Regions from separate parts of the Micromonospora sp. CA-259024 genome, predicted to be linked through region 2. Evidence: riboswitches for the same ligand, from Rfam matches in the RefSeq annotation. Region 2 holds a riboswitch; each other region holds the start of a gene.
The links. Region 2 has a riboswitch for cyclic di-AMP ahead of ACQEUX_RS15025 (C39 family peptidase). Riboswitches for the same ligand answer to the same signal wherever they lie in the genome.
Positions count from the first base shown of each region.

Region 1 (9,654 bases), on a different contig from region 2:
GCGGCGGGTCGGGCCCGGGGCCGTACCCTTCTGCGGTTGGCTCGCGCGGTTCCCGCCGCCTGCCGGCGACCTTCGAAGGAGCGTGCGTTGACCGACCAGACCGGCCTGGAGCAGGAGATCGCCGTCGAGCAACGACACCTGGACCGGGTGTACGCCCGACTGGCCGAACTGCGGCGGTCGGCTGTCCGCGCCGAGCGCGACGGCTACCGGATGGCCCGGGTGGGCACGCACGGCGCGCTGGTCGAGCGCGACGCGATGGTCTTCCACGCGGCGCAGCGGCGGCACACCCTGGATGCCGAGCACGAGGGGCTGGTCTTCGGCCGGCTGGACCTGCGCGACCGGCAGGTGCTGCACGTCGGGCGCCTCGGCATCCGCGACGAGGATGCCCGCACGCTGGTCGTCGACTGGCGGGCGCCGGCCGCCGCCGCCTTCTACCAGGCCACTCCGGCGCAGCCGCTGGACGTGGTGCGGCGCCGCACGATCCAGTCCCGCGCCGAGCGGGTCACCCGGATCGAGGACGACCTGCTGGACCCGACCGCCGCCCCGGAGGGGATGACGGTCGTCGGTGACGGCGCGTTGCTGGCCACCCTGTCCAAGGCCACCGGCCGGGGCATGCGGGACATCGTGGCGACCATCCAGCGGGAGCAGGACGAGGCGATCCGCTCGCCCGGCTCCGGAGTGACGATCGTGGCGGGTGGCCCCGGCACCGGCAAGACCGCGGTGGCCCTGCACCGGGCAGCGTTCCTGCTCTACTCCGACCGCAGCCGGTACGCGGGCGGCGGCATCCTGGTGGTCGGCCCGTCGTCGGTCTTCGTCGAGTACATCGGCTCGGTGCTGCCGTCGCTCGGTGAGGACACCGCGACCCTGCACTCACTGGGCACTCTCTTTCCGGGCATGACCGCCACCCGCCCCGACCCGCCCGAGGTGGCGGCGGTGAAGGGCTCGCTGCGGATGCGCCGGGTGCTGGAGCGGGCGGCCCGCGACGCGGTGCCGGGCGGCCCGGGTGAGCTGCGGCTGCTCTACCGGGGCACGCTGCTGCGGCTGGACCGGGCGGCGCTGGACCGGATCCGGGACCGCGCGCTGCAACGGGGTTCCCGACGCAACGAGGTGCGCCGGGCCGGCTTCGACGGGGTGTTCGCCGCGCTCTGGGCGCAGGCCCGTGAGGTGGGCATCGGTCGGTTGCCGGAGCAACGGGCCTTCGAGGCGGAGATCGCCGAGCGGTCGGAGTTCCGGGAGTTCCTCAAGGCGTGGTGGCCTCGGCTGCACCCTCGGCACGTGCTCGGCTGGCTGGCGCAGCCGGACCGGTTGCGCCGGTACGCCGGGGGAATCCTCTCCACCGCCGAGATCCGGCTACTCACCGCCGCGTACCGGAACCTGGACTCGGCCGGGCTGACCATCGCCGACATCGCGCTGCTGGACGAGTTGGACGCGCTGCTCGGTAAGCCGGCGCAGCCGGCCCGGGCCCGGCGCGACCCGTTCCAGTTGGCTGGCGGCGTACGCGAGTTGAGCACCCTCGGCGAGCGGCAACGGGCCGCCCGCACGGCGGCCCGAGAGCGCCCGGAGGACTACCGGGACTACGCGCACGTGGTCGTGGACGAGGCGCAGGACGTCTCACCGATGCAGTGGCGGATGGTCGGTCGACGTGGCCGTCTGGCCTCCTGGACGGTGGTCGGCGACCCCGCCCAGACCGCGTGGACCGGCGACCCCGAGGAACTGGACCGGGCCCGGGACCAGGCGCTGGGCCGGCGCAAGCGGCACGATTTCACGCTCACCACCAACTACCGCAACTCCTCGGAGATCTTCGCGGTGGCGGCGGCGGAGATCCGCCGGCTCTACCCTGACCTGCCGCTGCCAACCGCCGTCCGCTCCACCGGGGTCGACCCGGTCGAGCTGGTGGTGCCCCCGACGGGGTTGGAGACCGCGACCGTGGAGGCGGCCGCCGGCCTGCTGGCCGAGGTGGAGGGCACCGTCGGGGTGATCACGCCGGTCCCCCGCCGCGACGAGGTCGCCGGCTGGGTCGCCGCGCTCGCCGCGCCGAGGCTGCAGGTGGTCACCAGCCTGGAGGCCAAGGGCATGGAGTACGACGGGGTCGTGCTGGTCGCCCCGAGCGAGATCCGGGCGGATCCGGGTGCCGGGGTGCGCACCCTGTACGTGGCGCTCTCCCGGGCCACGCAGCGCCTCACCACCATCGACCCGACCGGCTGATCCGTGCTGGCGAGCCGCCAGCGAGAGCTGCCAGCCCTACACTTGCATACATAGCGATGTGAACATACATTTGACCGGGTCCCGACTGGCGGCGGAGGGTGGTTCTCGTGGGCGCAGGTCATGACCACCACCACGGGTCCGTCGCCAATGCCGCACACCAGCACCGGGGCCGCCTCTGGGCGGCATTCGGGCTGCTCGCCACCCTGATGGTGGTCGAGGCGGTGGCCGCCCTGCACACCGGGTCGCTCGCCCTGCTCTCCGACGCCGGGCACATGTTCACCGACGTGCTCGGCATCGGGATGGCGCTCGCCGCGATCACCGCGACCCGGCGCGCCACCGGCGACCCGCAGCGCACCTTCGGGCTCTACCGACTCGAGGTGCTCGCCGCGCTGGCCAACGCCGTCCTGCTCTCCGGCGTCGCGGTCTACGTGGTGATCGAGGCGATCCGCCGCTTCGGCGACCCGCACGAGGTCGTCGCCGGCCCGATGCTCGCGGTGGCCGTGCTCGGCCTGCTCGCCAACGTCGCCGCCTTCGCCCTGCTCCGCGCCGGAGCCCGGGAGAGCATCAACCTCCAGGGCGCCTACCTGGAGGTGCTCGGCGACCTGCTCGGCTCGGTCGGCGTGATCGGCGCCGCACTGCTCATCACGGTCACCGACTGGTGGTGGGCCGACCCACTGGTCGCCGTCGCCATCGGCGTGTTCATCCTGCCGCGTACCTGGCGGCTGGCACGCGCCGCCGTCCGCATCCTGGTGCAGGCGGCCCCGGAGCACCTCCAGGTGACCGCGGTGCACGACCGGTTGGCTGCGGTGCCCGGCGTGGTCGAGGTCCACGACCTGCACGTCTGGACGCTCACCTCAGGCATGGAGGTGGCCTCCGCGCACCTGACCATGGCACCCGGCGCGGAGATCGGCGCGGTGCTCACCGCGGCCCGTACGGCCCTGCACGACGACTTCCGGATCGAACACGCGACGTTGCAGATCGAGCCCGGCGCGGCCTCGGGGGCCTGCGGCTCCGTGGAGTGGTAACGGCGTTTTCAGTAGCTTTCCTCAGCTTCGTCGGATATTTCCGTCACGACGCACGCACCGTCCGTCACATCGGCTGCAAGCGCCCCACCGGCACCGGTAGGCTCGGTCCCGGCCTCCACCAGGCGGCGCCCTCCCGGCGCAGGTGGCGGTCGCCGCCTAATCGCCCGAACGGGCGAACCGGGGAACCACGTTCCTGGGGTGCATCCGCGTCAGCGGTAGGGATCTTCCGTCCCGAACCCGTCAGCTAACCCGGTCGGCGGCTGACGGAAGGACATGCGCAGTGGCACCAGCACGACCACCCGCCGCCCGACTGGCGGCCCTGATCGTCGCGATGTTCGCCCTCGGCGTCGCGCTCCCGGCCGGCACCGCCTCGGCCGCACCCCCAACCGGCCTACGGGCCGCCGCCGCACCCGACGGCGACGAAGAGGGCGGCACCCCGGCTCTGCGAGCCCAACTGGAGGCGGCCAGCAAGGGCTACCTGGACGCGAAGCGGGCCCTGGACACCTCCATCCAGCGGCAGCAGCAGCTCGGCACCCACCTGAAGACCGTCGAGGCCGAACTCGACCAGCGCAACGGCAAGGTTGGTGAGATCGCCGGCGTGGCATACCGCACCGGCCGGCTCGGCGCGATGTCGGCGCTGCTCAGCAGCAACACCCCGGAGGGCTTCATGGACCGGGCCGCCGCACTGGACGCGGTGGCCGCCAACGAGGACCGGGTGCTGCGCGACCTGCTCGCCACCAAGGACCAGGCCAACCGCACCCGGGTCGCCCTGAACGGCGAGATCAACGAGCAGCGCAAGCAGGTCGCGGTGATGGCCAAGCGCAAGGAGCAGGCCGAACGGGCCCTGACCGTGGCCACCGCTCCCAAGCCGCAGACCACCGCCGACACCGGCTCCAACCGGGGCACCTCCGGCGCCAACGCGACGGCCGCGCCGCGCAACTCCGACGGCTCCTGGCCGTCGGAGTCGTGCAGTGTCAACGACCCGACGCCGGCCAACGGCTGCATCACCCCGCGCACCCTGCACGCACTCAACCAGGCCAAGGCCGCCGGCTTCACCCGGTACGTCTCCTGCCACCGCTCCGGCGGCTCGGGCGAACACCCGAAGGGCCGGGCCTGCGACTTCGCGGCGCAGAAGAACGGCTTCGGCGGGGACGCCACCGGCGGCGACAAGACGTACGGCAACAACCTGGCCGCGTACTTCATCCGCAACGCTGATCGGCTCGCCGTGCTGTACGTGATCTGGTACAGGCAGATCTGGCTACCCAGCAGCGGGTGGAAGTCGTACAGCGGGGCGGGCGGCGACCCGTCCAGCGACCACACCAACCACGTGCACCTGTCGGTCTACTGACCCTGCGCTGGCACGTACCCCAGAGTGTGTGATGCCGGTGAGTCATCGTGATGACTCACCGGCATCACGTTCTCGCCAGGGCACGGCCCGCCGGGCGGTCACCGGCTACGTCGCCGGGCGTACCCCTGATGTCGCCGCCCGTCGGACGACCCGGCCAGGGTCGGCGGGAACCATCGCGGTATGCCTCGGATCCCACCCACCGCCCGCAAGGCGCTGCTCACCCTGCACCTGGTCACCTCGCTCGGTTGGCTCGGCGCCGACCTGGTGCTGCTCACCCTCGGCATCGCCGTGCAGCGCGGCGCCGACCCGGCCGTGGTCTACCCGGTCGCGGCGCTGGTCGGCACCATGCTATTCGCGCCGCTGAGCGTGCTGGTCTGGCTGATCGGTGTCGGCAGCGCGTTGCTCACCCCGTGGGGCCTGCTGCGCTACCGCTGGGTGCTGGTCAAGCTGGTGCTGACCACGGTGATGGTCGGGCTGGTGCTGTTCCTGCTCACCCCGAATCTGCGACACGCCGGCGCGCTGGGCGCCGCCCTGCCCGCGCGGGAACGCGCCGACCTGGTAATCGCACCGGCGGTGTCGACCAGCCTGATGGTCATCGCGACGGTGCTGTCCACCTACAAGCCATGGGGCCGGCGGCCTGCCGCCCGCCCCACCCTCACGAGCCGTGATCGCGCCACGACCAGGATGTAGTGCCCTCCTGGCGCCCCCGGGCCACCACATCCACGACAACGCCGTTGGGCCAGGGCAGCGGCCGGCGATGTGCACCGCCGCGGTGGCGAGGGTGTTCGGGTCGTGTGTCCGGGGTGGTCTTCAAAGGGGTTGCCACCACGACCCCACGCCCTACCGCAACGGGGCGAGGCGGGTGGGGGCGGGGGCGGGTCAGGCGGGCGGTGGGGGGTCGCCGGCGCGGTCGAGGACCGCGCCGAGCCGGGTGGCCAGGGCGAGGTGAGCGGCCCGGGCCTGGCCGAACGCGTACCGGAACAGCAGTGTCGGCGCACTCAGGGTGATCTCGACGTCGATCCGGACCAGGCCGTCGGGCTCGGCGCGCAGTCGGGTGTGGTTGCGCACCGTGGTGGCCGGCCACTGGCGGGCAACCATGACGATCTCGTCGTCCTCGCTGATCAGCACGTCCGCCTGGTAGGTGGTCCGGAAGCGCAGTGGGCCGGCCGCCAGCCGGTCGTTGATCGTGTAGCTGGCCCGGGCGCCGGGCCGGGGCGGCAGTCGGCGGACCCGGACGATCAGCGGGTGGAGCTCACCCTGCCGGGTCAGGTCGCTGAGCAGTGCCGCTGCCTCGGCCGGCGAGCATCGGGCCTGGACGGTGTAGCTGAAGGTATCGCTGCTGAGCACACCGTCTCCCGCCGTCGCTGGTCGCACGATCGTCCCGTACCGATGTCTGGCTGGCAACGCCCGACCGTCTTGATGAGATGCCGTGCCAGCATTAGTCCCATTAGTGTCGGTTAGTGACAATCAGCCGACGGCGCTGGAGGGGACATCATGAACGGTGACGACCGGTGAGCGGCCACGTGATGGTCTTCGCGCCCACTCCGCAGCTGACGGTGACCGTGGACCAGCCGAACGACCAACCGGAGCTGCACCTGCACCCCGGCGGGCAGGGCGTCTGGCAGGCCCGCATGGTGATGTCGCTCGGTGTCGACGTGGTGCTCTGCGCCGCCCTCGGCGGGGAGATCGGCCAGGTGTTGGAGCCGCTGCTGGTCAGCGAGGGCGTGGAGCTCAAGGTGGTGGTCCGTGACTCCGGCAGCGGCGGGTACGTGCACGACCGCCGGGACGGCTCCCGGCAGGAGATCGTCGACGTGGCCGGGCAGCCGCTGAGCCGGCACGAGATCGACGAGCTGTACAACCTCGCCCTCGGCGAGGGCCTGCGGGCCGCCGTCAGCGTGCTCAGTGGGCCGAACGAGCCGTCGCTCGTCCCGGCCGACCTGTACCGGCGCTTCGCCGCCGACCTCGGTGCCAACGGCGGCCGGGTGGTGGTCGACCTGTCCGGCGATCACCTCGGGGCGGTGTTGGAGAGCGGCGTGTTCTTCCTCAAGGTGAGCCACGAGGAACTGATCCGCGACGGCCGCGCCCGCGGCGACGACACCCTGGAGTTGACCCGGGCCATGTACGACCTGCACGCCGCCGGCGCCGAGACGGTGGTGGTGAGCCGGGCCGACCAGCCGGCGCTGGCGCTCATCGACGGTGAGCTGTTCGAGGTCGAGATGCCCCGGTTGGAGGCCGCCGACCCCCGCGGTGCGGGCGACTCGATGACCGCCGGGGTGGCGGCCGTCGTGGCCACCGGCGGGGACATCCGGACCGCCATCCGGACCGGCGCCGCCGCCGGCGCGCTGAACGTGACCCGGCACGGCCTCGGCACCGGCCGGTTGGACTCGATCAGCGGCCTGGTGGGCCGGGTACGGCTGGTGCCGGCGGACAGCCGGCCGCAGGAGCGGACCACCCCGGACGAACTGGCCGACCGGGTGGTCGAGCGATGACGCTGCGTGTGCTGATCACCAACGACGACGGGATCGCCGCGCCGGGCATCCAGGCACTGGCCTGGGCGGCCGCGCAGCGGGGCCTGGACGTGGTGGTCGCCGCGCCGATGGAGGAGGCGAGCGGCACCAGCGCGGCGATGAGCGCGATGGAGCGGGACGGGCGGGTCGTGGTGAACGACCACCCGCTGCCGGACCTGGAGGGCGTGCCGGCGTACGGGGTCGCCGGCTCCCCCGGCTTCATCACACTGATCGCCCTGCACGGCGCGTTCGGCCCTCCACCGTCGGTGGTGCTCTCCGGCGTCAACCGTGGCGCGAACGCCGGCCGGGCGGTGCTGCACTCCGGGACGGTGGGCGCCGCGTTCACCGCGGCCACCAACGGCTGCCGGGCGATGGCGGTCTCACTCGACGTGCTCTCCGCCGGTGAGGCGACCGCCGCGAGTGGCGGTGCCGCGGTCGACGCCGCCGCCCGGGTGCGCGACTCGGAACGGCACTGGAGCACCGCCGCGCGCGTCGCCCTGGACCTGCTCCCCCGGTTGACCTCCGCGCCGATGGAGAGCGTGCTCAACGTGAACGCCCCGGACCTGCCGCACGAGCGGCTGCGCGGGGTGCGCCGGGGCACGCTGGCCAGCTTCGGGCAGGTGCAGATAACGGTGGCCGAATCCGGCCACGGCTTCGTCCGTACCTCGCTGGAGGAGCCGGGGCAGGCCGCGCAGGCCGGCACGGACGTGGCGTTGCTGGCCGCGGGGTACGCCTCGGTGACGGCCATCCGGGCGGTCACCGAGGCAACCGACATCGACCTGACCGGCCTGGAGGAGCAGCCCTGACGGGCTGCCCGACGCGCTCAGGCGCCGGGAAGAACCTCGGGGGTGGCGGCGCCGGCGAAGTAGGGCTCCGGGGCGCCGAACAGGCCGAGCAGGCCGGTCACCCAGAGCTGCCGGTGCACGAACCGGCTCGGTTGGGTGACCACCAGCTTGACGCCGCTGACCTCGGCCGTCTGGAAGCCGGCCACCATGGCGCTGATGCCGACGGAGTCGATGAAGGTGACCAGCCTCATGTTCAGCTCGATGCGGAGTGGGCGGCCCTTGGCCAGCACCTCCGCGATCGCCTCGCGCACCTCGTACGCTGTGTCGACGTCGATCTCGCCCCGCGGGGCGATCTCGACGACACCACCGGACAGAACCGACTTCACGATCGACAGGCTCACGCGAGCACCTCCACCCGCCCGTCCCCCGGGCGCCTCATCAGTACGCGGGCCGCGACCGAGAGTATTCCTCCGACGGCCTCGGTCGCCACCCCTCGGGATGAGCAATTCGCGAATCCGGACCCAAAAAGCGGCCCATATCCGAACTTTTCAGTATCTGATTACTCAACACTTTTCGTTATCTGACCCCTCGACGATCGGTCGTGACCGACGCGCCGCCGGACCAGGGTAGCGGTCCGGACCCGGCGCGCCCGACAACCGGCCCACGATGTACGCCTTCCCCGTGTGCCACCGGCGTGTCGTCCACGATGCCCGTCCCGATCCGTGTCCCGGGTTGCCGGCGCCACCTAGCATCGGGCCGGGACACCCACCGTCACGGAGAGGACCTTCGATGATCAAGCGACTTGCTGGGCTGGCCGGCGTCGGCGTTCTGCTCGCCCTCGTACTGGCCTGCGGTTTCGGTGGTGGAGACGACGACGATGACGACGACGACGACTTCGCCCGGAGTGTTGCCGTGGTGGCGGTGCGCTGAGTTCCGGCGAGTCGGGCCGGCCGGGTTTGCGCCCGGCCGGCGTGGGGCACTGCGGGGTAGGCGAACCGTGACGCGCTGGAAAGACGCCGAAGTCCGAAGTGGCCGGCGGCTTCGGCACCCGAGGAGGTAACCACGATGTTCGGAACCAACCTGCTGGACCACCGCAGCAAGCCGGAGCGGATCGCGGACCAGGCGTGGGAGCACCTGGTCTCGGCCGTCAGCTCTGCCGGGGACAGTGTGCGCGACACCGCCCGCTCGGCCCGTCGCAACAGCAGTGACTTCGCCGACGGGGCGGGTGACCTGGTGGGCTCCACCGCCGACGAGGCACGACGTCGCGCCTCGCTGGCCTTCGACGCGCTCGCCGGCCGCCAGCCGGCACTGCCCTGGACGCTGCTGATCGGCGCCGCGCTCGTCGGCGCGGCGGTCGGCTGGGCCGTCGGCTCCGCCGCACGGGCAGCCGGCAGCCAGGACGACCCTGCCGTCGACGACGTGGAGTTCGTCGACGTCGACCGCCCCAACTCCCCCGCGGTCTGAACGCACGACCCCACCTGCAACGCGACGGGTTCCGCTCGATGTCGGTCGAGCGGGACCCGTCGTCATGCCGGCCGGGCCGCCGGGTGCCGGACCCCTCAGGCAACCCGGCGGACCGGTGCTCGGGTGGTGGTCCGGGCGCCACGACCATGCCGGACCCGGGGGACGGGGGACGGGGTCGACCGAGGCGTGCCGTCGTGGCCGGGGGACGAGCACGACGACGGGGACGGGCGGAGCTGCCCTGGCTCCCACCACCCGATGCGGCGGCTTCCGCGATCGAGGAACGTGCTTACCGTAACTGATTCCCGCCCTCTATGGAAGCG
Region 1 covers NZ_JBNJND010000002.1:72,074-81,727, forward strand. The annotation lists gene ACQEUX_RS19620 (HelD family protein) at 88-2,205, shown strand; gene ACQEUX_RS19625 (cation diffusion facilitator family transporter) at 2,313-3,230, shown strand; cyclic di-AMP (ydaO/yuaA leader) riboswitch at 3,374-3,505, shown strand; gene ACQEUX_RS19630 (coiled-coil domain-containing protein) at 3,511-4,578, shown strand; gene ACQEUX_RS19635 (hypothetical protein) at 4,759-5,268, shown strand; gene ACQEUX_RS19640 (SRPBCC family protein) at 5,458-5,925, opposite strand; gene ACQEUX_RS19645 (PfkB family carbohydrate kinase) at 6,105-7,067, shown strand; gene surE (5'/3'-nucleotidase SurE) at 7,064-7,891, shown strand; gene ACQEUX_RS19655 (STAS domain-containing protein) at 7,909-8,271, opposite strand; gene ACQEUX_RS19660 (hypothetical protein) at 8,660-8,800, shown strand; gene ACQEUX_RS19665 (hypothetical protein) at 8,936-9,334, shown strand.
Region 1: another riboswitch for cyclic di-AMP. It lies ahead of ACQEUX_RS19630 (coiled-coil domain-containing protein); the one in region 2 lies ahead of ACQEUX_RS15025 (C39 family peptidase).

Region 2 (9,654 bases):
GTCGCCGCTCGGGCGGAACCTTCCGTTAACGCATCCCTGAGAGTGAGGATCCGGCAATGACGCAGGACCAGACCACTGGCCCGGACGCCGCAACGGAGACCCCGGAGCCGTGGCGGCCCTCGCGGACGGTGGCGGTGGTTCTGGCCGGAGGCACCGGGACCCGGCTGGGCCTCGGCATCCCGAAGCAACTGCTGAAGATCGCCGGCAAGCCGATCATCGAGCACACCCTGGCGGTCTTCGAGGCGGCGCCGGAGATCGACGAGATCATCGTGCTGATGGCGACCGGCCACGTCGACGACGCCCGACAGATCGTCGAGAAGGCCGGCCTGCGCAAGGTCACCAAGGTGATCGAGGGCGGCGACACCCGCAACGCCACCACCCGGATCGCGCTGGACGCGGTCGGCCCGGCGGACTGCAACATCCTCTTCCACGACGCGGTGCGCCCGCTGCTCAGCGGCCGGATCGTGCGTGAGTGCGTGAACGCGCTCTGGACCTACGACGCCGTGGACGTGGCCATCCCGTCCGCGGACACGATCATCCAGGTGGACGACAACGACTGCATCACCGACATCCCGGTGCGCTCCCGGCTGCGCCGCGGGCAGACCCCGCAGGCGTTCCGCTCCCCCACCATCCGCGAGGCGTACCGGATCGCCGAGAACGACCCCGACTTCGCCGCCACCGACGACTGCGGCGTGGTGCTGCGCTACCTGCCCGGCACCCCGATCAAGGTGATCGACGGTTCGGACGAGAACATCAAGGTCACCCACCCGGTCGACGTGCACCTGGCGGACAAGCTCTTCCAGCTCGCCGCGGCGCAGGCGCCCCGGCTGACCGACCACCGCAGCTACAGCGAGGAGCTGACCGGCCGTACCATCGTGGTGTTCGGCGGCAGCTACGGCATCGGCCACGAGCTGACCGAGCTGGCCCGGCGCTACGGCGCCCAGGTCTTCCCGTTCAGCCGTTCCAGCACCGGCACCCACGTGGAGCGCGCCGGGGACGTCGAGGCCGCGCTGAAGACCGCCTTCGAGGCCACCGGCCGGATCGACCACGTGGTGGTCACCGCCGGGATCCTGGAGAAGGGCGCCCTCGCCGAGATGGACGAGGAGACGATGGACCGGCTGCTGCAGGTCAACTTCGTCGGCCCGGTGACCATCGCCCGGCAGGCCCTTCCGTACCTCCAGCAGACCAAGGGCCAGCTGCTGCTCTACACCTCCAGCTCCTACACCCGGGGGCGGGCCCGCTACGCGCTCTACTCGGCCACCAAGGCCGCCCTGGTCAACCTGACCCAGGCGCTCGCCGACGAGTGGGCCGACGTCGGCGTACGCGTCAACTGCATCAACCCGGAGCGGACCGCCACCCCGATGCGGACGCGGGCCTTCGGCGAGGAGCCGGAGCACACCCTGCTCGCCGCGGAGGCCGTCGCCCAGTCGTCGCTGGACGTGCTGATCTCCGATTTGACCGGCCAGGTGATCGACGTACGCCGGGCGCCCGGCGACGGGCCCGCGCCGACCGTGCCGGCCCAGTCCGGGCCGGGTCGGGTCGAGTCGCCGGCCGGCGCGGCGTCGGCGAACTGACACCGACGCCTGCGGAACCACGAACGGAGCGACATGCGCGGCGACCTGGTCCGAAAGCTGGCTGCCCGGTGCCTGAGCACCGGGTTGGCCGTGCTGGCCTTTGTCGTGCTGGCACTCACCGGCGCCACCGGCTGGGGGCTGGCGCTGGCCGTCGCCGCGCTGGTCGCGGCGGCCACCGAGCAGCGGATCCGGCCCGGCGCTGACCTCGTCGCGGAGACGACGCTGATCGCCGCCGCCGTCCTGGTCGGTCACGCCCGCCGGCTGGACGACGGGCTCGACCCCGCGCTGGTCGTCACCGCCCTGGTCCTACTGGGGCTGGTGCTGCTGGTGGGGCCGCTGCGCACCGCCGGCAACCTGGAGATTCGGGCCGCCAACCTGCCGGTCCGCGCCTGGACGCCACTGATCGCCGACCGGCTCGGCACCGCCCTGCTCGGGCTGCTCGCCGTGGTGGCGCTCGCCGCCGCGCTGGTCCTGCCGGCCGCCGTGGCGCTGACCGCCAGCCTGCTGGTCGGCGCGGGCGCCGGTGTGGTCGCGCTGGACCTGGCCCGGCGGCGGTTCCGGCCGACGACCGGTGGCGGGCCGGTGGCCCGCGCGCTGCGCCGGCACCAGCCGGAGTTCCTGCTCTACTTCTCCGCGCCGCCCGGGTCGGAATACCAGGTCACCATGTGGCTGCCGTACCTGCGGCGGATCGACCGGCCGTTCATGGTCGTGCTGCGCGAGCCGGAGTTCCTGGCCACGATCGCCGCAGCCACCGACGCACCGGTGGTCTACTGCCCCACCCTGCGGGCCATGGACGAGGCGCTGGTACCGAGCCTGCGGGCGGCGTTCTACGTCAACCACGGGGCGAAGAACAGCCACTGCGTCCGCTTCACCCAGCTCACCCACATTCAGCTGCACCACGGCGACAGCGACAAGGCGCCGAGCGCCAACCCGGTGTCGGGGATCTTCGACCGGATCTTCGTGGCCGGGCCGGCGGCGATCGACCGGTACGCCCGCGCCGGGGTGCAGATCCCGGCGGACAAGTTCGTGGTGGTGGGCCGCCCGCAGGTCGAGTCGATCGAGGTACGCCCGGAGCCGGCGCGGGGGTTGGCGCACCCGACGGTGCTCTACACCCCGACCTGGACCGGGCACCACGCCGACGCCGACTACTGCTCGCTGCCGGTGGCCGAGGGGCTGCTGCGTCGGCTGCTGGAGCGTGGCGCGACCGTGATCCTTCGAGCCCATCCCTACACCGCGCAGAACCCGGCGTCGGCACGCCAGTTGGGCCGCCTGACCGAGCTGCTCGCCGCCGATCGGGCCCGCACCGGGCGCCAGCACGTGGTCGGCGCCGCCGCCCGGGAACTGAGCCTGACCGAATGCGTCAACCGGTCGGACGCGCTGGTCTCCGACGTGTCCGGGGTCATCTCGGACTACCTCTACTCCGGCAAGCCGTACGCGCTCACCGACATGGGCGACGAGGGCGACCGGTTCGTACAGCGCTTCCCGTTGGCCGGGTCGGGCTACGTGCTGCGCCGGGACATGTCCAATGTGGATGCGGTGCTGACCGCACTGCTGGACACCGACCCGTTGGCCGAGGCCCGCTGGGCCACCCGCCGCCGCTACCTGGGTGACTTCCCGGCCGAGTCGTACGCCGAGGCGTTCCTGACCGCCGCCCGCCGGGAGCTGGCGCCGGTGCAGGAACCGGCCGCGCCCGCACCGGTGTAGCCGATCAGCGGTACGGGTCCAGCAGCGCCAACACGGCTGCCGGGTCCTCCACGTGGGCGTTGTGCCCGAGGCCGGGCAGGGTGGTGACCGGTACGCCGTACTCCTTGAGTTGCTCGTCGGTGACCATCGGATCGTGCTCCCCGCGCGCCAGCACCACCGGCACGTCGGTCGCCGCCAGCAGCGCGGCCAGGTCGGGCTCACCGACGGCGAACGCGGTCGGGTCCATGGCGAGGCGCCAACGGCCGTCGACCTGACGCAACCCGGCGTCCACCACCGGGTGGTCTGGCGGCACCAGACCGGCCAGCCCGGAGACCCGCAGGTAGCGGCGAGCCGCCTCGGTGCGGCTGGCGAACCAGCTCACCGGGCGCGCGGCCAGCTCGGCGGCGCGGGTCAGCTCCACGGGTGACCAGACCGCCTTGATGCCCAGCCCGACCACCGCGTCCACCGGCATCCCGGCGGCGCGGGCGGCCAGCGCCAGGCCGACGACCCCGCCCAGCGAGTGCCCGAGCACGACGAGCCGGTCGTCGCCGGACAGGCCATGGGCGATCCGGCCGGCGAGCCCGTCGAAGGAGTACGACGGCAGCGGTGCCGCCCAGCCGTGACCGGCGAGGTCCGGTGCCAGCCACCGCCCGGGCCAGTGCTGCTCCAGCAACGGCGCCCACGGCAGCCAGACGTCCCCGGTCGCCCCCATTCCGTGCAGCAGCAGCAGGACCGGCCCACGACCGGATTGACCACCCGATTCATCCACCACCGGCGCAGTCTCCCATGGTTCACGACCCGGTACGAGAGCCGTCGTCGGCGCCACTCGCGGGGACGCCGACTGCGCAAGATCCACTGTGGAGTCCCGCGCCGGGACGGAGGGTGCAAACGCCGCAGGCGCCGGCCCCTCGTGGGGGACGGCGCCTGCGACGGCTACGCCCGGGTCAGGCGGAGTAGCCCCGAGTGGCGATCCAGTTCGCGAGGTCGATCGTGGTGATCCAGTACGACGCGTCGGCCGGGTTCGCCGAGTCGGCGATCCGCACGGTACGGCCGTTGTCCTTGTAACCCACCACGGCGATGTAGTGCCCGCCGCCGTAGGAGTGCCAGCCGCCATCGGTGTCGGTGGCGTCGCCGACAACGTTGGCCACCACGCCACGACCGTCGGTGATGGCCTTGACCACGTCGGCCTGGAGCCGGTCCATCTGGGCCGGGCTGGGCGCGCCGGCGAACATCCGGGTCTGGTACGGGGAGCCCTTCACCTCGGCGTTGAGCACCCGGGTGGTGTCCTCGGCGGAGTTGGTGCCCATCTCGGTGGTGCCCAGCTCGACGGCGAGTTCGTTCTGGGTGCGGTCGATGCCGGTGGCGCTGAGCGCGTTACGGGTGGCCGCCGGGCCGCAGTTGTAGTACGTGTTCTGCGCCTCGTAGTCGTAGTCGAGCACCTTCGTCGCGGGTGGCTTCGGCGGCGTCGGCTTCCGGGTCAGGTCCGGGTTGGTGCTGGCCTTGGCGGCGGGCGACGCGGCGCTGGTCGCCGGGGCGGCGGTGGTCGCCGCGGCGCTGGCCGAGGGGGACGCGTCGCGCGCCTCGCCGCGGGAAGCGATGGTGTCGCTGCGCATCTGGGCGACCGTGGTCGCGGCGCGCTGGCTGGCCGGTGCGTCGTCGGCACCGGTGAGCAGGGCGCCGGTGGTGGTGGCGATGGCGAGGGCCGCGGCGGAGGCGGCGACGATCTGGTACGGGCGCTCGGTGGCGAGGCGACGGAGCTGACGCTGCAGGGTGTGCTTCACGGGGTCCTCCACGGGTCGGGGGGAGAGCGGCACACCGGGGCCGGACCGGTATCCGGGCAGGCGCCAGCGCGCGGACCGTGGTCCGCGGATGGTGAACCGCTCAGGGGAACGCCCGGCGCGGCCGGGCGGGAAAGGCGATGACCCGGGGGGTCAGCTCACCGTCACTGGACGGGTGAGCGGGGACACCGCTGCGCCGTGGAGGCGAGGGAACAACCGAGGGGTGGAAAGGTGCTGCACGAGGAGGGAACTCCTTCCGACACCGCCTACCGGGTTAGCTGACGGATTCGGGCGGGAAGATCGCCCTACCGCGGGCCGTGGCTCGCGGATTCACCCCGGACTTACTGATGGGTCCCCGGTTCGTTGATCACGATTGAGCGGGTCAGCGCGGCGTCGCCTTCTGCGATCGGTAACCGCACCGGACGGGACGACACTACTGGCCTGTCCGCACCCTGCCAAGCCAGGTTCACCTGCGTAAACCTCAATCGGCACGACAATTTCTGCGCGTTTTGCCGATGATGTGACTCGATGGGACAACCGGTTACGGCGACGCCTGTGGGCGACAACCGGACAGGCCGCCGAGAATGCGGCCACAATTGCGGGAAGAATTGAGCCGATCGTGCCCGACGCCCGATTCGGCGATGGCGTGACCGGGCTCACATCACGGATCGGGGTTCAACCCGCGCGAGCCGGGCGCCAGCGTGCCGCGAGAGCGGGTCGGAACGCCCCGGTCGCCACCCGGCGGGCAGGTGTCAGGTCCGGCCGCAGCCGGGCCGCAGCCGCGTACGCCTCCTCCGCGAGGGTTCGCGCCGCCTCGGCAGCCAGTTCCGCGTCCCGCCAGGCGGCCCGTTCCCGGGTGGCGGCAGCCTGGTAGTCGGCCAGTCTCGCGTCCCGGATCACCCGGCTGAGCACCACCTCCTGCTCGACCGGGTGCCGCCGAGGATCCCAGCCGTGCCGGTGCCCGAACACGTCGCCGAGCTGCGCCATGCTCAGGTCGCCCCGCCAGTACGCCGCCGACGCCGCGCGGCGCAGGTAACGCTCCCGGGTGGCGTACTCGGCGGGGGTGCGAGGGGTCTTCGGGGCCGGCAGCGCCCCGGCACCCGCGAAGCGACGGGCGGCGGTGTCCGCCTCGTCGTACCCGGCCCAGGCCCGCTCCATCTGCTCCTGAGCGGCCAGCCAGGCAGCCCGTCGCCGCCGTGCGGTCCTGGCCGCGCCGGCCGCGGCGACGGCCACCTCCTCGGCGTACCGGCGCAGGTCGACGGCCTCGGCCGCGGCCAACTCACGGGCGGTGGGCGCGGTCGGGAGCGGGTCGTCCGTGGGCCGGTCCCGCTCGGGGCGGGCGACCAGCACGGCGAGTACGCCCAGTGTCAGCAGGAACAGGGCCGACCAGATGGCGGCGGCCTGTGGCACCTCGGTCACGAACTGGTAGAAGACGACGGTCTCCATGGTCGGCACCTCGGGGAGAGAACACTGCGATGGGAGCCCCACCGGTGATCCGGCCACGGTGGGCCACGGATCGGCGGGGTGCGGAACTGGTGAATCGACACGGCGCGGCGGCGGGACGCTCGTCCCGGTGACTCAGCGCCCGGGTGGGGCCCGCGGCGACCGGCTGCTCGGACCGTGGTCGAGGGGCAGCCGGTCGGACCCGGCCGCCCGCACGCCGGCCGTGGCGATGGCGGCGGCACCGCCGGGCAGTGCCGGCAGCGAGTCGACCGACCACGCCGGGGAGCACTTCTCGGCGGCCCGCTCAGGGACCACCTGAGCCGATTGTGGGGCGTGCTCCGGAGAGGTGGGCCGGCAGGAGGCCGGGAGCGACCCGGGGGCGAACGGCGTCGGCACCGCGCCCGGCGTCGGCACCGCGCCCGGCGTCGGCACCGCGCCCGGCGTCGGCACCGCGCTCGGCCCAGCGGTCAGCGATGGCGCGGCGGCCGAGGCCGGGCCCGCGCCAAGCGCCAGGGCCGCGACGACGGCGAGGCTGGTCAGCACCCGCGTCGCCCAGCGCGCCACCCACCACAGCGGACAGGTGAGCGCGACCGGAAGCACGTCCCCACGCTACCGTCGTGCCGACCTGGGCGCATCGACCACGGGCGTGTCGGCTCACGCCGCGCCGCCCGCCGACCAGGGTGGACGGTGTCAGCGCGAGTCGGCGTACGGTGATCGGCTGCTGGCCCGGGATGGCGTCCCGGCGTCGTCGACGGTGCCGGCATCGGCGCCGGCGGCTTCGGCGCCGGCCGTGCGTTGCCGGGGAACGGGTGCCGGTCGGGCCGGGCGGCGCGGCGCGAGTCGGCGCATCATCGGGGTCTCGACGAAGCGGTGCAACAGTCCGGCCAGGACCAGGTTCACCAGCAGGAAGCCGAGCACCACAGCCGGGCCGCGCCAGCCCTCGAAGCCGGTCCCCCAGTCACCGCTCCAGCGCAGCACGCTCGTCATCACCAGCACGTGAACCAGGTAGAAGGCGAACGAGACCTCGCCGAGCCAGACCAGCGGCCGGGACCGCCACGGCGAGCGCCCACCCCGCACGTCCGCGTCCGCGGCGGCCGTGATCACCAGCAGGTACGCGACCGCGAGCAGGGTGGTCCACAGCTCGGCGCGGATCCACTGCGCGGCTGCCACCCAGGTGGCCACGAAGATCACACTGGCCGCGGTCAGCCCCGGGCCACGCCAGAGGCCACGACGCATCAGCTCGGCCGCCACCGCGCCCAGCCAGAACTCCAGCGACCGCACGGGCGGGAAGACCTGGGTGAACCACCACCGGCTCGCTTCCGGCACCAACTGCTGGGCCGGCCACAGCGCGAGGATCAGCAACGGCAGCGCGACGATCAGCACCCACAGCAGCTTCGGCCGGGCCCGGCGCAGCAGCGGCAGCGCCAGCGGCAGACACAGGTAGAAGAAGAACTCACAGGAGAGCGACCAGCTCACGGTGTTGATGCTGTAGAACCAGCCCGGCCGGGGATCCCAGGCCTGCAACAGCAGCAGGTTCTCCAGCGCGGCCGCCGGTAGGACCGGATCGGCGAACCACCAGGCGACCAGCAGCGCCGCCCCCCACAGCACCAGGTGGTTCGGGTAGATCTTGGCCACCCGACGCCGCCAGAAGGTGCGCCGGGAGTCACCCGGGCGGGCAGACCAGACCAGCACGAAACCACTGAGGATGAAGAAGAACTGCACCCCGGACAGGCCGAGGGTGAACAGCGCGTCGACCACCGCCTTGTAGTCCGGCTCGGCGATGATCCGCATGGTGCCCGCGTGGAAGCCGAAGACCAGCAGCGCGGCGATCCAGCGCAGCCCGGTCAGCGAGGGCAGCCGGGCGGGCGCGGGGGCGGGCCGGGCGGCCGACGCCGTGGCGGTGCTCGTCATGCCGGGATCCCGAAGCTCGGCAGGGTCACCAGCACGTTCGCATCCTCCTCGGCGCGGCGTCGGACGGCGCGACGGCGACGCCCGCGACGGCCCGGCAAGGCCGCACCCGGGGCACCCTACCCGGGTCACTTCCGCCCGTACCGGACGCGTCCCGCCCCCACCCGTCCGGTACGGGCGGGCCCCGCTCGCCCGGGGAGCAGAACCGCCGGTCAGCCGTCGTTAACCTTCCGCTGGTCGGGAGTTCAGAGACTCCACCATCGGCGGTCACGTCAGGTTCCGGGGCCGGTCACCCGCGTCGTCGAAGGTGGCGAGCGTGGTCAATGAGCCGACGCACGCACCGCTGCTGAGCATCGTCGTGCCCGTGTACGGCGTCGAGGCATACCTCTACCAGTGCCTCGAGTCGATCCGGGCTGACATACCGGCGGGCGAGTCGGACGCGGTTGAGCTGATCGCCGTCGACGACGCCTCCCCGGACGGTTGCGGCGACATGCTCCGCTCGTACGCTGCCGGCCGCGACGGCGTCCGCGTCGTACACCTGAGCAGTAACGTGGGTCTGGGTTTGGCCCGCAACGCCGGTCTCGACGTGGCCACCGGCCGCTACGTCTGGTTCTTCGACAGCGACGACTGGATGCCGCCGGGCACCATCCCCGCGGTGCTGGACCGGCTACGTCAACACCAGCCCGACGTGCTGATGCTCGACCACCTGCGGGTGCACGAGGACGGCCGGCGTGAGGTCGACGCGAGCAGTCATCTGCTACGCGGAATGTCCGGCGTCACCCGTCTGGCCGACCAGCCGCAGTTGCTGCGGGTGCAGCACACCGCCTGGAACAAGGTGGTCCGCCGGGACTTCATGGACGAGCTGGAGCTGCGCTTCTTCCCGGGCTGGTACGAGGACATCCCGTTCAGCCACCCGCTGCTGATCGGGGCGGAGAAGATCTCCGTGCTGGACCGGGTCTGCTACCTGTACCGGCAGGGCCGGCAGGGCGCGATCACCTCCACCCGCAGCGGCCGGCACTTCGACGCGTTCGCCCAGTACGAGCGGCTGATGGACTGGGTGGCCCGGAAGCACCCGGACGAGCGGTTGCACGCCGAACTGTTCCAGCTGATGATCAGCCACTACCTGGTGGTGGTGGGCAACGACGGCCGGCTGCACCCACACCTGCGGCGGGACTTCTTCCACCGGGCCGCCGAGCACTACCGTCGGTACCTGCCCGCCGGCGGCTACCCGCTGCCCTCGGGCGTGACCGGGCTCAAGCACCGCCTCG
Region 2 covers NZ_JBNJND010000001.1:3,441,491-3,451,144, forward strand. The annotation lists gene ACQEUX_RS15010 (D-ribitol-5-phosphate cytidylyltransferase) at 57-1,574, shown strand; gene ACQEUX_RS15015 (CDP-glycerol glycerophosphotransferase family protein) at 1,608-3,278, shown strand; gene ACQEUX_RS15020 (alpha/beta fold hydrolase) at 3,283-4,029, opposite strand; gene ACQEUX_RS15025 (C39 family peptidase) at 4,202-5,050, opposite strand; cyclic di-AMP (ydaO/yuaA leader) riboswitch at 5,284-5,425, opposite strand; gene ACQEUX_RS15030 (hypothetical protein) at 5,711-6,481, opposite strand; gene ACQEUX_RS15035 (hypothetical protein) at 6,614-7,078, opposite strand; gene ACQEUX_RS15040 (acyltransferase family protein) at 7,169-8,389, opposite strand; gene ACQEUX_RS15045 (glycosyltransferase family 2 protein) at 8,703-9,654, shown strand, end outside.

Region 3 (9,654 bases), on a different contig from region 2:
GCCGCGACGTCGCGCAGCCGGGCCGTGGGGTCGCGGGCGATGGCCAGCAGGACGTGCCCGTGGTTGGTGAGGAACGTCCAGTTCCGCCCGCCACCGGTGTCGCCCGCCGCCGTGCTCGCCATCGTTGGACCCTATCTCCGGATGTCCGCCTGCCTCACGGCAGTCTCGTCCGCCCTGCACTCGGGCCGTCGCCCAGGGTCGACCCGGGGTCAACGTATGAAATCTATATCACGCATACCTTGACGCGTCTTAGGGTGCGTGTGACGGTGGAGGCCGAGCCAGCGCCCGCCGCCGGCCCGGCTGAAGAGCCGGTTGACCAGGTCAGATGCGTGAAGACGAGGTGCGGGGATGAGCCAACCCGGGATGTTCGGCAGGCAGCCGGGTCCGCAGCGGACCACCGACCGGGCGTCCGCGCCCAGCGAGCCGACCCGGGCGTACGCCGAGCTGGTCGCCGGCAACCAACGTTTCGTCAGTGGCGCCCCACGGCACCCCAATCAGGACGCGGAGCACCGAGCCGCCGTGGCCGACGGGCAGCACCCGTTCGCGGTGATCGTCGGCTGCTCCGACTCCCGCCTGGCCGCGGAGATCATCTTCGACCGGGGGTTGGGTGACCTGTTCGTCGTCCGTACGGCCGGACACACCGCCGGCCCGGAGGTGCTCGGCAGCGTGGAGTACGCGGTGACCGTGCTCGGCACCCCGCTGGTGGTGGTGCTCGGCCACGACTCGTGCGGCGCGGTGCAGGCGGCCCGGGAGGCCGTGGCGACCGGCACCGCACCCGGTGGCCACCTGCGGTCGGTGGTCGACGCCGTGCTGCCCAGCCTGCGCCGGGCCGAGGCCGAGGGCGTGGACGACATCGGCGGCATCGTCGACATCCACATCGCGCAGACCGTCGAGACGCTGCTGGGGCAGTCGCCCGTGCTGGCCGACGAGGTGGCGCAGGGGCGCTGCGCGGTGGTGGGTGTGTCGTATCAGCTCGCCGCCGGAGTGGTGCGCCCGGTGGCCGCCGTGCCGGCCGGCTTCGCGACGCTCGACGTGCCGGCCGCGCCCGCCGCCTGACGCGTCGAGGGCCGCCCCGCGCGACGCGGAACGGCCCTCGACGGGGGATCGTGCGGGTCAGAGCAGCGACATGTGGACGTGGTCGGTGTGGTTCGACGGCCCGCTGTACGAACTCCAGCCGGTCGCGGGGAACCAGATCTGCCGGTTCCAGATCACGTAGTAGATGCCGAGTCGGTCGGCGTTACGGATGAGGAACGCGGCGACGTTGTTGCCGTACGTCCGGGTGTCCTCGTTGTGCCACGGGGAGAAGCCGCTCTTCTGCAGCGACCAGTCGCAGGCGCGGCCCTTCGGGTGCTCCCACGGCCCACCGGAGCGGTAGCAGCCGACGAACCGGTTGAAACCGGCCCGCTTGACCTCCTTGTACGCGTGCAGCGTGCGAGGCGTGACGCAACCGGACGTGGTGGGGTCGTTCTCGCTGCACGACTGAGGCTTCCAGTCACCGTCGGCGGTGCGACCCGGGCCGATCCGGGCGACGGGCGATGTGGCGTCCACCAGGCCACCGGTGAAGCCCTTCCCGCCGACCAGGGACAGCGCCTTGTCCGCCTCGCTCTTCCGCTTCGCCATCAGGGCGGTCTGCTTCTGCTGCTCACGGACCTCCGTGTCGAGGGCCAGCTTGGCCTGCTCGGCGCGAGCCTTCACCGCGTTGACCTCAGAGAGCTTCTTCTCGTTGACCATGTTCATCTCGTCGAGCGCCGCGGCGCGCTGGACGAACGAGTCGGGAGCGTCGCTCTCCAGCAGCATCGCGATCGCACCGATCCGGCCGGTCCGGTACGACTGGGCGGCGATCTGCCCGACCTGTGGCGCCAGCGCGTCCAGGTCAGCCTTGGCCCGGTCGACCTCCGCTGCCAGCTCCAGCTGCCGCTTCTTGGATTTGTCCAGCTTGGACTTGGCGGCGGAGTAGTCGCGGTTGGCCTGCTCGATGACGTCGTTGAGCAGCTTGGGCTCGCCGTCCTCCTCGTGCCCCGACGGTGTGGGGGTCGTCGGGGCGGCGTGGGCCGGGAGGGGTCCGGCGAGCACGGTCAGTGCGGCGATCACGGCCACCACGGGTGTCAACCAGCGGCGTAGGGGTGCCGTCACAATGTTCCCTTCCGTCGACCGCCGACCGGGTTAGCTGACGGGTTCGGGGCGGAAGTGGCCCCTACCGCTGACGCGGATTCACCCCACGTACCTGGGTCCCCGGCTCGCCGGTTGGCGATTGGGCGGCGGCACCGCAGGCGCCGCTTCGCGCCTTCATCGGTAACCGGCAGCGAGGTTACCCGAGAGTCGACCGAGTGAGCTACGCCTGGATGCCGACCAAAAGTGTCATTTCGCCATAGCGTTGAGTGACCAGTGACGTGGTTCTCAGGGTGGATGCCCGATCTGGTCACGCTGAGGAGTGTCACCATGTCGTATCCGTGCTCCTGTTCGACTGCGGCCACCGGTCGGTGGCCGTGGATGGGGGTGGGGTCCGCGTCTGATCCGGCTCGTCGGGGCGACCCGTTCGCGGTGAGATGAGTGCGGCCAACGCCTCCGACCGGTCCGGTTCCGGTCGCGGGGCGGGAGCGCCGGCGGACGGTGTGGCATCGGTGCGCCCGGCGGCGGTCACCACCGCGGCCAGCCCGGTGGTCAGCGGCACGGCGGCGATCAGACCGAGCGTGGCGACCGCGCTGCGGACGATTTCCTGCGCGAGGAACTCGCTGGTGAGGATCTGCCCGATCGGCCGCGAGTCGGCGGTGAGCAGGAGCAGCAGGGGTAGCGACGCCCCCGCGTACGCCAGCACGATGGTGTTGACAGTGGAGGCGATGTGCGCGCGGCCGACCCGCGTGGCCGCACGGTACAGCTGCAGCCGGGTCAGCCCCGGGTTCGCGTTCGCCAGCTCGGTGACGGTGGCCGCCTGGGTGACCGTCACGTCGTCGAGCACCCCGAGCGAGCCGATGATGATCCCCGCGAGCAGCAGGCCGTGCAGGTCCACGTCACCCTGGAACATCGACAGCGTCGTCGCGTCCTCGCTGCCGAAGCCGGTGAGGTGGGTCGCGGCCGTGGCGATGGTGGCGAGCACGCCGGTCAGTACCAGGCTGCCCAGGGTGCCGAGCACCGCGACCGAGGTCTGCGCGGTGACCCCGTGCGTCAGGTAGAGCACCACGAACATGATCAGGGCGGCGCCGACCACCGCCACCAGCAGGGGTGACCTGCCGGCGCCGATGCCTGGCAGCACGAAGGTGAGCAGGATGGCGAAGCTGGCGGCCAGCCCGGCGAGCGCGGCCAGGCCTCGCCACCGGCCGAACGCGATGATCGCGGCGGCGAAGACCACCGCCAGCCACACCATCGGGGTGCCGCGCTGGTGCTCGGCGATGTTCCAGTTGCTGATGGTGGGATCGGTCGGGTCGGTCAGCTCGACCAGGATGACCTCGTCGCCGACCTCGACCCGGGGTGCGCCGGGCCCGTCGGGAACCGGTGTCTGCACCTGCTGGCCGGCGGCCGGCCCCTCGTCCACCCGGACGTCGACGGTGCCGCACGGCCCGGCACCGACCTCCGGCGTGCCCTCGGGGCTCGCCGGGACCGGCGGGCACGGCTCGGTCACCACCCGGGTCACCGTGCCGGGGTAGCGCGGCACGTCCGCTCCGCCGTCGGTCTGCGGTGACCCGCCGCGCGGCCAGAGCAGCACGGCGGCGAGCACGGTGGCGATGAAGAGGGGCACCACCGTCACGACGAGGATCCGTCGTACCCGGGGCGGGGCGGACGGAGCGGGGTGGGTGTGGTCGGAACCCAAGGCGAGACTCCCAACGATCCGGTGCGGGATACGTGTCAGTGGTCGGGTCGGTTCACCGTGGCCGTGGAAACCCGACCAGAGGCGCGGCGGATCGCTGGCTGACGACCGCTCGATCACGGACGGTCAGCGCCCGGCCCGGTCGGCCGGAGGCGGCGCCACGTCGCGGTGGCGACGTGGCCCGGCTGTGCAGCGGCATGCGGAGGGCCATCGTGGGAGATGCTAGCCAGGCCGACCCGCGGATGCAGGTCGTGACGGAGTGTCGGGTGGTCGAACCGCTCGCGGGGCGGCCCCCGACCCGTCATGTTGGAGTCATGCCCACTCCGTCGGACCGCCAGCAGCACGACGCCCCCGCGATGCGGCACGCCGGGCACGGCAAGCACGGCGGGCACGACAAGCACGCCGGGCACGATCCGGCCATGTTCCGTCGTCGCTTCTGGGTCTGCCTGGCGCTCACCATCCCGGTGGTCCTGACCAGTCACCTGGTGTGGGATCAGTTGGGCCTGCGCGAGGACGTCCCCGGCCGGTCCTGGGTGGGCCCGCTGCTCGGCTCGATCGTGTTCTGGTGGGGCGGTTGGCCGTTCCTGGTCGGCGCGGTCCGGGAGGTGCGGGACCGGGCGCCCGGCATGATGCTGCTGGTCGCGATGGCGATCACCGTCGCCTACACCGCGTCACTGGCCACCAGCGTGGGCGCCTTCGATCTGGATTTCTGGTGGGAGTTGGCCGCGCTGGTCACCATCATGCTGCTCGGGCACTGGCAGGAGATGAAGGCCATCGGGCAGGCCCGGGGCGCTCTCGCGGCGCTGGCCGCACTGCTACCGGACGAGGCCGAGCGGGTGGCTGCGGACGGGCGGGTCGAGGCGGTTCCGCTGACCGACCTGCGGGTCGGTGACGTGGTGCTGGTCCGGCCGGGGAGCCGGGTGCCGGCGGACGGCGGCATCGTCGACGGCAGCGCCGAGCTGGACGAGTCGATGATCACTGGCGAGTCGCGGCCGGTCGCCCGTTCAACGGGCGACCGGGTGGTGGCCGGCACCGTCGCCACCGACTCCGCGATCCGGGTCCGTGTCGAGGCGGTGGGTGAGCAGACCGCGCTCGCCGGCATCCAGCGGATGGTCGCGCAGGCCCAGGGCTCCGGCGGGCGGGCCCAACTGCTGGCCGACCGGTTCGCCGCCGCGCTGTTCTACCTGGCCACCGGCACCGCCGTGCTGACCGTGCTGGTCTGGACGGCGCTCGGCCAGCCCGACGAGGCGGTCGTTCGCGCGGTCACCGTACTGGTGATCGCCTGCCCGCACGCGCTGGGTCTCGCCATCCCGCTGGTCGTCGCGCTCTCCACCGCGCTGGCCGCGCGGTCCGGGATCCTTCTCAAGGACCGGTTGGCGTTGGAGCGGATGCGGACCGTCGGCGCGGTGCTCTTCGACAAGACCGGCACCCTCACCCGGGGTGAGCACGTGGTCACCGACGTGGTGTCGGCGGCGGGTGCCGAGCGGGACGAGGTCCTGCGGATCGCGGCGGGCGTCGAGTCGGAGAGTGAGCATCCGTTGGCCCGGGCGATCGTGGCGGCGGCCGGGCCCGCCGGTCCGGCCCCGGCCGCCGGGTTCCGGTCGCTGCCGGGCCGCGGGGTGCAGGCCACCATCGACGGTACGGAGTACGCGGTGGGCGGGCCGGCGCTGCTGCGAGGGCTGGGCCTGACGCTCCCGGCGGAGCTGGAGGCGGCGACCGGGCCGTGGTCGGCGCGGGGTGCCGCGGTGCTGCATCTGGTGCGGCTGCCGGAGACCGTGCTCGGCGCGTTCGCGTTGACCGACGAGGTGCGTCCGGAGGCCCGGCGGGCCATCGACGAGCTGCGTGCCGAGGGCGTCCGGAGCATCGCCATGATCACCGGCGACGCCCGGTCGGTGGCCGACGCGGTCGCGGCCGAACTCGGCTTCCGGCCCGGCGTCGACGAGGTCTTCGCCGAGGTGCTTCCGGCGGAGAAGGACGACCGGGTGGCCGACCTCCAGCGGCGAGGGTTGACCGTGGCGATGGTCGGTGACGGGGTGAACGACGCACCGGCGTTGGCTCGGGCGGACGTGGGCATCGCGATCGGCGCGGGCACCGACGTGGCGATCGAGTCCGCCGGGGTGGTGCTGGCGTCGTCGGACCCGCGCGGGGTGGGTGCCGTGGTCCGGCTGTCCCGGGCGTCGTACCGGAAGATGCGGCAGAACCTGGCCTGGGCGGCGGGCTACAACGTGGTGGCGCTGCCGCTGGCGGCGGGGGTGCTGGCCTGGGCCGGCGTGGCGTTGAGCCCGGCGCTGGCCGCGGTGCTGATGTCCGCGTCCACCATCGTGGTGGCGCTCAACGCGCAGTTGCTGCGCTGGGTCCGTCTCGGCCCGGCGTCGGACTGAGGGCGGTCAGCCGCGCTTCATCAGCCGGCCGACCGCCGCCATCATCTCGGTGGCCATCTCGTCGGCCCGGCCCTCGGCCGCCCCCTCGTGCATGCAGTGCCGGGCGTGCCCGTCCAGCAGCCCCAGCGCCACCTTGTCGAGTGCGGCCTGGATCGCGGAGATCTGGGTGAGCACGTCGATGCAGTAGCGATCGTCCTCGACCATCTTCTCGATGCCGCGGACCTGCCCCTCGACGCGGCGGAGCCGCGCGAGCAGCTGGTCCTTGCTGGCGGTGTAGCCCCGGATCGGGGTGGGTGCGGTCATGCCGACCAGGATAGCGTACCCCCCAGGGGTATGGTACGGTCCTCTCCTGACCGGATACCCCCACCGGGTACCGGTAACGTACGCAGGCAGAGGTCTGCCTCCAGCTTACCCCCTGGGGGTATGGGCTGCGGAGGCGGCGAAGGGAGACAGTGCGATGGTTACCACGACGTACCAGGTGCAGGGCATGACCTGTGGGCACTGCGTCAGCGCGGTGAGTGCCGAGGTTGGCGCCATCCCCGGTGTCCAGGATGTCCAGGTCGACCTCGCGTCCGGCCAGGTCACGGTCAGCAGCGACCAGCCGCTGGACACGGGGGTCGTCCGAGCCGCCGTCGACGAGGCCGGCTACGACCTCGTCGACGCGTGATCGGAGGGCCGGCATGCGCACCGTGACGAGACTGGCCGGGTTCGCTGTCGGTCTGGCGGCGGTCTTCGGCGCGACGTACGGGGTCGGCCAGCTGGTCGACGCCCCGGTCGTCGAAAGCCGGCACGACAGCGGTGCCGAGCACGACGAAACGGGGAAGCACGACGAGGCGGCCGACCGGCTCCCCGGCGGCCTGCTCGTCTCCGACCGCGGCTACACCCTCGAACCGGTCGACGCCCCGGCCGACGAGTTCGCCTTCCGGATCACCGGGCCGGACGGCCGACCGGTGACCCGGTACGACGTGGCGCACGACAAGCAGATGCACCTGATCGTCGCCCGGCGGGATCTCTCCGGCTTCCGTCACGTGCACCCCGACCTGGCCCCGGACGGCACCTGGCGGGTCGACACCCCGCTGGCCGGCCCCGGTCAGTGGCGGGCGTTCGCCGACTTCACCCCGACCGGGGGTGAGGCGCTGACCCTCGGCGTGGACGTGACCGTCCCCGGTGCGCTGACCGAACGGCCGCTACCCGCCCCGGCGACCAGCACCACCGTCGACGGCTACACGGTCACCCTGACCGGCTCGCCGCAGCCCGGTCGCACGTCAGCGCTCACCCTGACCATCAGCCGCAACGGGCAGCCGGTCACCGACCTCGAGCCCTACCTGGGCGCGTACGGGCACCTGGTCGCGCTGCGCCGGGGCGACCTGGCGTACCTGCATGTGCACCCGGACGGGACGCCCGGCGACGGGCGGACGCAACCCGGCCCGGCCGTCACCTTCCTCGCCGAGGTGCCCTCGGCGGGCAGCTACCGGCTCTATCTCGACTTCCGGCACGGCGGGACGGTGCGCACCGCCGAGTTCACCGTCGTCACCGGCACTCCACCGGCCGGCACCCCACCCGCCGGCACCCCGCCGACCGACGCCCCGCCGACCGGGGGAGCCCCGAGCGGACCCGCACCGACCGGCGGCGCCGACCACGGCACCCCCGGGCACGGGCACAACTGACGGGACCAGACGATGACCACCACCAGCAGACCGTTGCCTGAGGCGCCGAACCGGATCGAGTTGGCGATCGGCGGGATGACCTGCGCCGCCTGCGCCGCCCGGATCGAGAAGAAGCTCAACCGGATGGACGGGGTGAGCGCCACCGTCAACTACGCCACCGAGAAGGCGACCGTCCGGTACACCGACGACGTCACGCCGGACGACCTGATCGAGACCGTCCAGAAGACCGGCTACACGGCCGCACTGCCGGCCCCACCCACCGACGTGGCCGGCGGGCAGTCGGTGGACCCGCTGGAGGGCCCGCGTACCCGACTCTGGGTCTCGGTGGTACTCAGCGTGCCGGTGGTCCTGCTGGCCATGGTCCCGGCCTGGCAGTTCGACTACTGGCAGTGGCTGTCACTGACCCTGGCCGCCCCGGTGGTGGTCTGGGGTGGGCTGCCGTTCCACCGGGCGGCCTGGACCAACCTGCGGCACGGCGCGGCAACCATGGACACCTTGGTCTCGCTCGGCACCCTGGCGGCCTTCGGCTGGTCGCTCTGGGCGCTCTTCCTCGGTGACGCCGGAATGCCCGGGATGACGCACCCGTTCCGCTTCGACATCACCCGCACCGACGGTGCCGGCAACATCTACCTGGAGGCGGCCGCCGGGGTGACCGTGTTCATCCTGGCCGGTCGCTACTTCGAGGCCCGATCCAAGCGGACCGCCGGTGCCGCCCTGCGCGCCCTGCTCGAACTCGGCGCCAAGGAGGTGGCGGTGCTGCGCGACGGGGTGGAGACCCTGATCCCGGTGGATCAGCTCGCCGTCGGTGACCGGTTCGTGGTCCGCCCCGGAGAGAAGATCGCCACCGACGGGGTGGTCGACGAGGGCACCTCCGCCGTCGACGCCAGCATGCTCACCGGTGAGTCGGTGCCGGTCGAGGTCGGCCCGGGCGACGGCGTGGTCGGCGCCACCATCAACGCGGGCGGGCGGCTGGTCGTCACCGCGACCCGGGTCGGCGCGGACACCCAGCTCGCCCGGATGGCCGACCTGGTCGAGCAGGCGCAGAGCGGCAAGGCGGCCGTGCAGCGGCTGGCGGACCGGATCTCGGGTGTCTTCGTACCGATCGTCATCACGCTGGCCGTCGGCACGCTCGGCTGGTGGCTCGGCACCGGGGCCGGCCCGACCGCCGCGTTCACCGCCGCCGTGGCCGTACTGATCATCGCTTGCCCGTGCGCGCTCGGCCTGGCCACTCCGACGGCGCTGCTGGTCGGCACCGGCCGGGGTGCTCAGCTCGGTGTGCTGATCAAGGGGCCGGAGGTGCTGGAGTCGACCCGGCGGGTGGACACCGTGGTGCTCGACAAGACCGGCACCGTGACGACCGGCCGGATGACCCTGGTGGACGTGGTGCCGGCGAGTGGTGAGGACCGTGCCGAGCTGCTCCGGCTCGCCGGTGCGGTGGAGGCCGCCTCCGAGCACCCGATCGCCCGCGCGGTCGCCGCGGGTGCCGCCGAGGCCGGCGCGCTGCCCCCGGTGACCGGCTTCCGTAACCTCGAGGGGCTCGGCGTGACCGCCACGGTCGACGGGCGGCTCGTGCTGGTCGGCCGGCCGGGGCTGCTGCGCGAGCGCGGGATCGACGTACCCCCGGAGATCGAGTGGGCCGTGAGCGACGCCGAGGCCGCCGGCCGTACGGCGATCGTCGCCGGCTGGGACGGGCAGGCCCGAGGCGTGCTCGCGGTCGCCGACGTGGTCCGGCCGACCAGCCGGGCGGCGGTGGCCCGGCTGCGCGCGCTGGGGCTCACCCCGGTCCTGCTGACCGGCGACAACA
Region 3 covers NZ_JBNJND010000002.1:2,309,600-2,319,253, forward strand. The annotation lists gene ACQEUX_RS30260 (helix-turn-helix transcriptional regulator) at 1-122, opposite strand, end outside; gene ACQEUX_RS30265 (carbonic anhydrase) at 349-1,056, shown strand; gene ACQEUX_RS30270 (coiled-coil domain-containing protein) at 1,114-2,133, opposite strand; cyclic di-AMP (ydaO/yuaA leader) riboswitch at 2,138-2,268, opposite strand; gene ACQEUX_RS30275 (YibE/F family protein) at 2,435-3,805, opposite strand; gene ACQEUX_RS30280 (heavy metal translocating P-type ATPase) at 4,159-6,183, shown strand; gene ACQEUX_RS30285 (metal-sensitive transcriptional regulator) at 6,190-6,486, opposite strand; gene ACQEUX_RS30290 (heavy-metal-associated domain-containing protein) at 6,641-6,850, shown strand; gene ACQEUX_RS30295 (hypothetical protein) at 6,864-7,850, shown strand; gene ACQEUX_RS30300 (heavy metal translocating P-type ATPase) at 7,863-9,654, shown strand, end outside.
Region 3: another riboswitch for cyclic di-AMP. It lies ahead of ACQEUX_RS30270 (coiled-coil domain-containing protein); the one in region 2 lies ahead of ACQEUX_RS15025 (C39 family peptidase).